One region of the Salibacterium sp. K-3 genome, then DNA from elsewhere that is predicted to be linked to it. Evidence: predicted binding sites of a transcription regulator. Region 1 holds the regulator's gene; the other holds the start of a gene.
The links. Region 1 encodes LexA, which represses DNA repair genes until DNA is damaged. Its sites were predicted from a motif close to CGAACATATGTTCG; they were not measured.

Region 1 (4,891 bases):
GCTTTTTCCACACTGTCCACGGATAAAGTACGTATCGTATTGACCGCCAATTCTTCTACATGATCTGCTGTCATTAGATTCCCTGCCTTTCTTTTATCACTTCTGTTATGTATCATATACTGCCTATTTTATCATAAACGGAAATGTCCGATAGCACAACCGGAGATGTCCGTTCAGCTCCGGGGACGGGGGCGCAAACATATAAAAACCCTGACGATCAACGGATCATCAGGGTTACCTTTATCTATAGGTTGAACGGATCATGCTGTCACCCGCGGAAATGAGGGTTGTTGCGCTTGGCTTTTTCCAGTTTTTGAGGTGTGACGTCATCGCCCTCCTGGTCTACTACTTTAACGGACTGGAGTTGACTTTTGAATGAAGAGCGGAACTTCGCCAGGTATTCATTACGCAGTTCATGCTGTTCCTCTTCTTCCTGTTCTGTTAATCCTGTGGTTTTTGAGCGGCGTGCCAGTTCATTAATCCGGTCAATCTTTTCCTGCGATAGCATAAGCCTTGATTAACCTCCCTTTTTCCTTGTAAGGTTCTATACTAAATGTAAATCAGGAAATTCGGGAATGCAAACAGGACTGCTCAGGATGAGAAAGGATGAAAAAGATTTCACTATACTGAAAAGCACGTTCATCAGAATTACTCCTGATTCGCCCCGTATGTATTCTGCTCCTCCATATAGGCCTGATACCTTCGATGAACCGTTGCCTTTGAGATGGAATACCCAAGCCCGCGCAGGGTGGCAGCAATATCATAGAAGGGAAGCTCCCTGTTTCGGAGTCTCACGATTTCTTCAATCGGAGCTTCTTTTTTCTTTCTTCCTCCTCCGTCATTGCCGGTAAGATTGTTCTCCGGGTGATAACCGGATGCAACAGCGCGCTTCATTCCCCGCTTTATCTTTAAATTATGAAGGCGCCGCTGCTGTTCCTCTACCAAGGACAGGATGTCCATCAGCATATTGTCGTTTTCTGAAAGCTGCATTTGCCCTTCATCCCTTACCGTATAAACGGGGATATCCAGAGCAGACAGCTGATGAAGCAGCGCAATCCTGGCGTTTCCACGGCCGAGCCGCGTTTCATCCTGAACGCAGAGCACATCTGCTTCGTTTCCCGAAAACCGCTCCATCATCTCAAGCAGTCCGTCCCTTTCCAGGGAATAACCGCCGGCTTCCTCCGTAATCGTCTGATATACCTGAAATCCCTGGTTTTGGGCTAACAGGAAAAGCTCTTCCTGCTGGCGTTTCAGGGAACTCTGCTGTGTTTGTTTCGTCGTGCTGACGCGGCAGTAAATAATGCAGCTTGTCATGTCATTCCTTCACTTTCTATTTGTAGTTGACTGTCCAGTCATAGGTCAGTATATCAGACGGCTCTTCCTCTTCTACAAGATTCATGTTTTTGTTGTATTCATCCGAAGCCTGCGACCATTCCACCACAGTAATCATCATAATAATAGACAAGATAAAGATTAGAAGAATCATCCATTCCTGTTTATTCAGCCTTTTGCATTTGGAAATCATACTACCCCTCCAGTAATGAGAATATCTGTTCCGTCTTTAGATACCACCAGTATATATAGAACTATTGTTCCCGTCAAGGGAAAATTAGAACGAGTGTTTGCGGACATATGTTTTCCATGGTACAATAAACTCAATAAATATTTGGAAAATGAGGTGCAGCCTATGCCTAAACTGTCCAGAAGACAACAGCAGATTCTCGACTATATAAAAGACGAAGTAAAAATGAAAGGCTACCCTCCATCCGTCCGGGAAATCGGAGAATCGGTGGGACTTGCTTCAAGTTCCACCGTCCACGGCCACCTAGCCAGACTGGAAAACAAAGGATATATACGCCGGGATCCGACGAAGCCGCGGGCCATTGAAGTCCTGGAACTGGAAGAAGAAAATGTTTCCATATCTGAAAGCCAGGCTGTTTATGTTCCGGTTCTCGGTAAGGTTACAGCCGGCGAGCCGATTACGGCAGTGGAAAACATTGATGAGTATATTCCTCTTCCTGATCGTATGGTTTCCGATGAAAAAGTATTCGTATTGACCATTGAAGGAGACAGCATGATTGAAGCCGGCATTTATGACGGGGATCTTGTCATTGTCAAACAGGAGCAGACTGCTGATAACGGTGATATCATTGTGGCGATGACAGAGGAACTTGAGGCTACCGTGAAAAGATTCTATAAAGAGGATCATTATATCCGGCTGCAGCCGGAAAATGCCGCCATGGACCCAATCATTCTCGATAACTGTACCATTCTCGGGAAGGTCACCGGGGTTTTCCGAACCCTGCATTAGATCATTTACCATGAGCTTCGGTAGTTCTGCACCTCAAAAAACCGCGGAGCTGTCTCAAAAGACAGTTCCGCGGTTTTTTTGATACCGGCGGATTCCTGCACCGTGAACGCTGGAAAGACCATACCTCTGTACTGGTAAGAAAAACGCAAGGGGCCCGCCTGCAAGATGTTCTTATGCTAAAAAAACCCTGCCACCATTACAGTGACAGGGCTTCTGAATGTTAGTACGTGGACATGAACTGTTCTCTTTCCCAAGGGTGGACCTGGCTTCGGAACATATCCCATTCAATCTCTTTTGCCTCGGCAAAATGCTCAATAGCGTGGGATCCAATCGCATTTACGAGAGTTTCATCGCCGAGAAGATTATCGAGCGATTCACGCAGATCAGCCGGAAGGTCTTTGATCCCTTCTTCTTCACGCTCTTCTTTCGTCATGACATAGATGTTGCGGTCTGTCGGCTCCGGAGCACTCAGCTTTCTCTTAATGCCGTCCAGGCCGGATGCCAGCATAGATGCCATAGCCAGATACGGGTTCGCAGCCGGATCCGGGCTTCTCACTTCAATGCGGGTGCTCATACCGCGGGAAGACGGAATCCGGACAAGCGGACTTCTGTTTCTCAGAGACCAGGCTACATATACTGGTGCTTCAAAGCCTGGTACAAGGCGCTTATAGGAGTTTACAATCGGGTTGGTCAACGCTGTAAAGGCCTGGGCGTGCTCCAGAATTCCTGCAAGGAACTGCATCGCTGTTTCGCTGAGCTGAGAATCGGTTTTCTTGTCGTAAAACGCATTTTCCTTGCCTTTAAACAGCGACATGTTGCAGTGCATGCCGGATCCGTTTACGCCGAACAGCGGCTTCGGCATAAACGTAGCGTGAAGACCGTGTTTTCTTGCGATCGTCTTAACAACCAGTTTAAACGTCTGGATATTATCGCAGGTTGTTACAGCATCCGCATATTTAAAGTCAATTTCATGCTGTCCCGGCGCCACTTCGTGGTGGGAAGCTTCAATTTCAAATCCCATGTCTTCAAGTTCAAGAACAATGTCACGGCGGCAGTTTTCACCGAGGTCGGTCGGCGCAAGGTCGAAGTACCCGCCTTTGTCGTTCAGTTCCATCGTCGGCTCCCCGTTTTCATCGTTTTTGAAAAGGAAGAATTCCGGTTCCGGTCCGATGTTGAAGTCTGTGAATCCAAGATTTTCCGCTTCCTTCAGAACGCGTTTCAATATGCCGCGCGGATCTCCTTCAAACGGCTTCGGTTCTTCTCCGACAGGGCCCGGTTCATATATGTCGCAGATGAGGCGCGCCACTTTTCCTTTTTCCGGCGTCCATGGAAATACAACCCATGTCTCCAGATCCGGATATAAGTACATATCAGATTCTTCGATGCGGACGAATCCTTCAATGGAAGATCCGTCGAACATCATCAGGTTATCCAGAGCTTTATCGAGCTGGTCGTACGGAATCTCCACATTTTTGATGATTCCCTGCAGGTCTGTAAACTGCAGACGAATAAATTTTACGTTCTCTTCCTCAGCCATTCTCATAATGTCTTTTTTTGTTGTGGCCATGACGTAAACTCCTCTCTTTTAAGTAAAATGGATATGAAATCTTCTACCGGCCGGCAGAAGAAGGTTCATCAAACTAATGAAAAAATCGTGAAAGCTGCCCCTGAATCATCGAAGTCCGTCCGTGTGCGCCCGCCATCATCACTTCCTTCTGAAGGTGGCGGCGGAGCTCCTTGTCACTCATACTTTCTGTGTTTTTGAGAGCTGCGGCCGGCTGCTCCTGTTCAGCACGCAGTTCAAATATTTCCTTAATGCCCGAAATATTCACTCCCCGTTCAATCAGACTTTTAATCTCCAGAAGCCTGTCAACATCGTTGAAGGAAAACTGGCGCTGATTACCTTCCGAACGGGACGGATGCACCAGACCGTGTTCTTCATAGTAACGAACCTGTCTTGCAGATAATTCCGTGAGTTTTTTCACGATACTTATGGGAAATAAAGGCATGTTACGCCGAATATGATCATTCATCTGGCTGCCCCCTTTCCTCATTGAAGTTATACTTATCCTACATGATGTGAGGTTTTTAGTCAATGACATGTTAACTATTTTTACATGGAAAATTACATAGACTGATCTTCCGGGAGAGAAAGCAGCTTTTCACGCAGCAGTACCTCAAGCCCGTAAGTGACGGCATATTTTACATGGGAAACGGTCAGCCCTCCCTGAACGTATGCCCGGTAAGGAGAACGCAGAGGCCCGTCGGCTGTGAGTTCAATACTGGATCCCTGGATAAATGTGCCTGCAGCCATAATGACATTATCTTCATAGCCGGGCATTGGCGAAGGCTGGGGCTGAACCATTGAATCTACCGGAGAGGCTTCCTGTACAGCCTGGCAGAAGCGGACCATTCTTTGTTCTTCACCGAATTCAACGGCCTGCACGATATCTGTCCGCCCCTCCCGGCTTGCTGGATAGGTTTTCAACCCGGCCTGCTCCATGAGAGCAGACGTGAAAAGAGCACCTTTCAGTGCTTGTCCTACAATGTGGGGAGCCATAAAAAGCCCCTGATACATTT
Region 2 (4,891 bases), 920 kb from region 1:
CCAGCAGACGAAGAGGCTTGGGGATGGAAGCCAGCTGAAGTTATCCATGTTTAAATGGCTCACCTCCGACGGAAACTGGATTAACGAAAAAGGCGTCAAACCTACGGTTGAAGTGAAGCAGCCGGAGTACTTTTATTCCGCTGTCCTGTCTCCGGAAGCGGAACTGAGCACAGAATCAAACGGCGAACAGGTAAAAATCGCACAGACGATGCTTGAAGCTTTCGGCTATAATCCGGGGCGGACCGACGGGTATTTTATTGAACAGACAGCAGAAGCGGTGCGCAGTTACCAGGAGGAAACAGAAGACCTGTCTGTCACCGGTTCGATCGATGAAGAAACAGCCGGCCGGATGAACCAGGATCTCATGGAAAAGATCCAGAACCGGGAGAATGACAGGCAGTTGAACAAAGCCCTTGAGTTAATGAACGACAAAATCTCCGGTTCACAGGGATAAAAGGCAGCTGCAAAGGAAAGGAGGAACGGCATGGGTGATATCGGCTGGGAACTGCTTTATGGGATCGGGCGTTTTTTCGCTCATCCGCTGACATATTTGATTCCGGTTGTCATGCTGATTCTTGGATGGAGGAGAGTGATCCGGGAGCGCCGGTCTTTCCACACGAGAGTGTTCCGGGCGGCATTTGATGTCACCGCCCCGCTCCTTCCGGGATTGGCCGCCGGCCTTGCCGGATCGGCGGCGGCCGCCCTTCTCGGTGTGACGGTTCCGTTTTCCTTTCTCGTGCTGCTTTCCCTGGTTACCGGGCTCGTCTTAATCAGCGGGAGGATGCAGTGGCTCTCCCCGGCTTTCACTGTCAGCGCGGCGGTACTTCTGGCACTATTCCTGCCTGCCTGGGAAACGGGATACGACCGGGTGGACGTCTGGTTCCAGGCACTGGGAGAATCCGATTACCGGTCGGTGCTCATCTGGATGGCTGTACTGATTATACTGGAAAGCTTTCTCGTTTCCCGGAGCGGTACGTTTTTTACTTCTCCGCTGACAGTCAGGAGCAGCCGTGGGAAGTGGGTTGGAGCGCACCGTATGCGCCGCGTCTGGCTTCTTCCGTCGGTGCTGTTTATTCCCGGCGGCATGCTGGAGGCCGTTTCCTGGTGGCCCCTGCTTCCTGTCGGAGACGGCGGCCTGGCGCTGTTTCTGCTTCCGCTGGCTGTCGGCGGGGATTATACCGTTTATCACTCCCTGCCCCAGCCGGCGCTGAACATGATGGGCCGGCGCCTGTTTCTGCTTGGTGTGCTGGCCGGAGGAGGAGCGGCGCTTGCCTACGTGTATCCTGAAGCTGTTCTTTATACCGCGGCTGCTGTGTTTGTGCTGCGGGAAGTCCTGCAGGTATGGAAGCATTCAGAAGAGAACAACAAGCCGACGTATTTCCAGCCGAGTCCCCTCGGGGTCAAGATTCTGGCTGTACTTCCGGAATCCCCGGCTTCCAAGATGGGGATGTCTGCCGGAGAAACCATCATGAAAGTAAATAATATCCCGGTTCATACGAAAAAAGAATTTTACTATGCCCTCCAGAAAAATTCCGCGCACTGCAGGCTGGAAGTGATGGACACAAACGGTGAACTGCGCCGTGTCCAGTCTGCGGTATATGATAATGAGCACCACGAAATCGGGGTGCTGATGGTCAAGGAAAATGATGATCTGCCGGCTTCCAGCCGGGAGGGCTGAGACACCAAATCCCCGCTCCGTTCTGGAGCGGGGATTTGGTGTAGTGTCCTGTAGAGTTCTCTTAGAAGACACTGGAATGCTGGAGCTTTCAGTAAGTGGCTATGGGAAGTCTCAAGGAACCATTGTTGTCTTGTTTCTGCTCGTTGGTATCCGGTAGACACCTCCTATCAGACACTAATTGGCAATGTCCGTTTGATAGTGGACCAGCTCGACGACCACCATGCAGGACGAGGTGGTTTTAACGGAACGTCCGCTGATCAGGTTGCCCACCTCCCTCCCCAAAAACGAACATATATTCGAATAAGCCGTTTAAATTGATGGAAAATGTGGTATAATGTATAAGCGGTAATAGACGAAAAAAGGAATAAACCTTCGTGGATAAAATGGGGGATAAAACCATGAACGAAACGTTCGAACTCGTTTCCGGCTACTCCCCCCAGGGGGACCAGCCGGAAGCGGTGGAAGCTTTGACGAGGGGGATCGAGCAGGGACAGCGGCATCAGACGCTGCTCGGTGCTACCGGAACGGGAAAGACATTTACGATGTCCAATGTCATTCAGCGTGTCAATAAACCTACTCTCGTGATGGCTCATAACAAAACACTTGCCGGCCAGCTGTATAATGAGTTCAAGGAACTGTTTCCGAATAATGCCGTAGAGTATTTTGTCAGTTACTACGATTATTACCAGCCGGAAGCCTATGTCCCTTCGACTGATATGTATATAGAAAAAGATGCCAGTATCAACGATGAAATTGATAAGCTCCGGCACTCGGCTACAAGCGCACTGTTCGAACGGAATGACGTGATTATTGTGGCAAGTGTCTCCTGTATTTACGGCCTTGGTTCTCCGGAAGAATACCGGGAGCTTGTTCTGTCGCTCCGCAAGGATATGGAAAAGGAACGCAATGCCCTGCTACGGGAGCTTGTCGATATCCAGTATGAACGCAACGACATCAATTTCGTACGCGGTACCTTCCGGGTGCGCGGGGACGTTGTGGAAATCTTCCCGGCCTCCCGGGATGAACACTGTGTCCGGGTGGAGTTTTTTGGTGATGAGATTGACCGGATTACGGAAGTGGATGCGCTGACCGGGGAGATTCTCGGCGAACGCCAGCATGTGGCGGTTTTTCCGGCTTCCCACTTTGTAACGCGTGAGGAGAAAATGAAGCGCGCCATCGAAAACATTGAAAAAGAGCTGGAAGAGCAGTTGCAGGCGTTCCGTGACAAGGGCCGGGAACTCGAAGCGCAGCGGCTTGAACAGCGGACGAAATATGACCTTGAAATGATGCGGGAGATGGGATTCTGTTCGGGGATCGAGAACTATTCCCGCCATTTGACCTTCCGGGAGCCCGGAGAATCCCCGTATACGCTGATGGACTTTTTTCCGGAAGACTTTCTGTTGATTGTCGACGAATCACACGTCACCCTGCCGCAGGTGAACGGCATGTACAAAGGCGACCGGGCCCGGAAGCAGGTGCTGGTGGACCACGGATTCCGTCTGCCTTCGGCGATGGACAACCGGCCCCTGCAGTTTGAGGAGTTTGAAGACCGGCTGCAGCAGGCTGTATACGTATCGGCGACACCGGGACCGTATGAACTGGAACATTCACCGGGTGTCATTGAACAGATCATCCGTCCGACCGGTCTGCTCGATCCAACGATTGAAGTGGAGCCGATTGAAGGCCAGATTGACGATCTCATCGGCCGGATTCATGAGCGTCGGGAGCGGGGAGAACGGGTGCTGGTCACAACCCTGACGAAAAAAATGGCCGAAGATTTAACCTCCTACTTAAAAGAAGTCGGCATCCGCGTCAAATACCTTCACTCCGAGGTGAAAACGCTGGAGCGGATTGACGTGGTACGGCAGCTGCGGCTAGGGGAATTTGACGTACTCGTCGGCATCAACCTGCTCCGGGAAGGCCTCGATATTCCGGAAGTATCCCTCGTTGCCATTCTTGATGCCGATAAGGAAGGCTTTCTCCGTGCTGAACGGTCCCTCATCCAGACAATGGGGCGTGCCGCGAGAAATGCAAACGGCCATGTGATCATGTATGCCGACAGGATGACCCGCTCGATGAATACTGCGATTGAGGAAACAAACCGGCGCCGGGCGATCCAGAAAGAATATAATGACACCCACGGCATTACACCGACAACGATTCAGAAAGACATTCCGGAACTGATCCAGGCAACGATCTCTTCCGAGGAGCAGGAAGACTTCGATAAACCGGCGCTGGATAAGATGAGCAAAAAAGAGCGTCAGAAAGTGATCGACGAAATGGAAGAAGAAATGAAGAGTGCCGCCAGAGACCTCCAGTTCGAACGGGCGGCGGAACTTCGTGATATGTTACTTGAATTAAAAGCGGAAGGATGACGTACCATGCCGGTAGAAAATCTACAGATCAAGGGAGCCCGCTCCCATAACCTGAAAGACATAGATGTGACCATTCCCCGTGATAAACTGGTTGTCCTGACAGGACTTTCAGGATCCGGGAAGTCTTCTCTGGCGTTTGATACGATTTACGCCGAAGGACAGCGCCGTTACGTGGAATCCCTGTCCGCTTATGCGCGTCAGTTTCTCGGCCAGATGGAGAAGCCGGATGTGGATTCAATTGAAGGGCTCTCTCCGGCCATCTCCATTGATCAGAAAACGACAAGCCGTAACCCGCGTTCCACCGTCGGCACGGTCACCGAAATCTATGACTACCTGCGCCTGCTTTTTGCAAGGGTGGGACGCCCGATATGCCCGAAACACGGCGTCGAGATTTCCTCCCAGACCGTCCAGCAGATGGTGGACCGGATGACGGATTTTCCGGAACGGACCAAGATGCAGATTCTCGCTCCTGTCGTTTCCGGGCGTAAAGGAGAGCATGTAAAACTTCTCGAAGACCTGAAGCAGAAAGGATTCGTCCGTGTGCGTGTAGACGGGGAGATGCGGGAAGTCAGTGAAGAGATCAACCTGGAGAAAAATAAAAAACATGACATTGAAGTGGTTGTCGACCGGATTGTGATTAAGGAAGGCATTGAAACGAGACTGGCAGATTCTCTGGAAACCGCGCTGGAATTGAGCGGCGGCAAAGCCATGGCGGATGTCATTGACGGAGAAGAGCTGCTGTTTAATCAGCATCATGCCTGCCCGCATTGTGGATTTTCGATCGGAGAACTGGAACCCCGTCTGTTTTCATTCAACAGCCCGTTCGGTGCCTGCCCTG

Region 2: the regulator LexA is predicted to act here: its motif matches at 1,964-1,977, upstream of uvrB (excinuclease ABC subunit UvrB).

The regions. Positions count from the first base shown of each region.
Region 1 is NZ_JBSVZE010000001.1:1,768,896-1,773,786, reverse strand. It holds gene tkt (transketolase) at 1-74, opposite strand, end outside; gene ACW9JV_RS08815 (DUF896 domain-containing protein) at 269-508, opposite strand; gene ACW9JV_RS08810 (YneB family resolvase-like protein) at 649-1,314, opposite strand; gene ACW9JV_RS08805 (hypothetical protein) at 1,331-1,525, opposite strand; gene lexA (transcriptional repressor LexA) at 1,688-2,311, shown strand; gene glnA (type I glutamate--ammonia ligase) at 2,532-3,878, opposite strand; gene ACW9JV_RS08790 (MerR family transcriptional regulator) at 3,952-4,344, opposite strand; gene ACW9JV_RS08785 (methionine gamma-lyase family protein) at 4,437-4,891, opposite strand, start outside.
Region 2 is NZ_JBSVZE010000001.1:853,534-858,424, forward strand. It holds gene ACW9JV_RS03990 (S41 family peptidase) at 1-454, shown strand, start outside; gene ACW9JV_RS03995 (PDZ domain-containing protein) at 485-1,678, shown strand; gene uvrB (excinuclease ABC subunit UvrB) at 2,077-4,053, shown strand; gene uvrA (excinuclease ABC subunit UvrA) at 4,060-4,891, shown strand, end outside.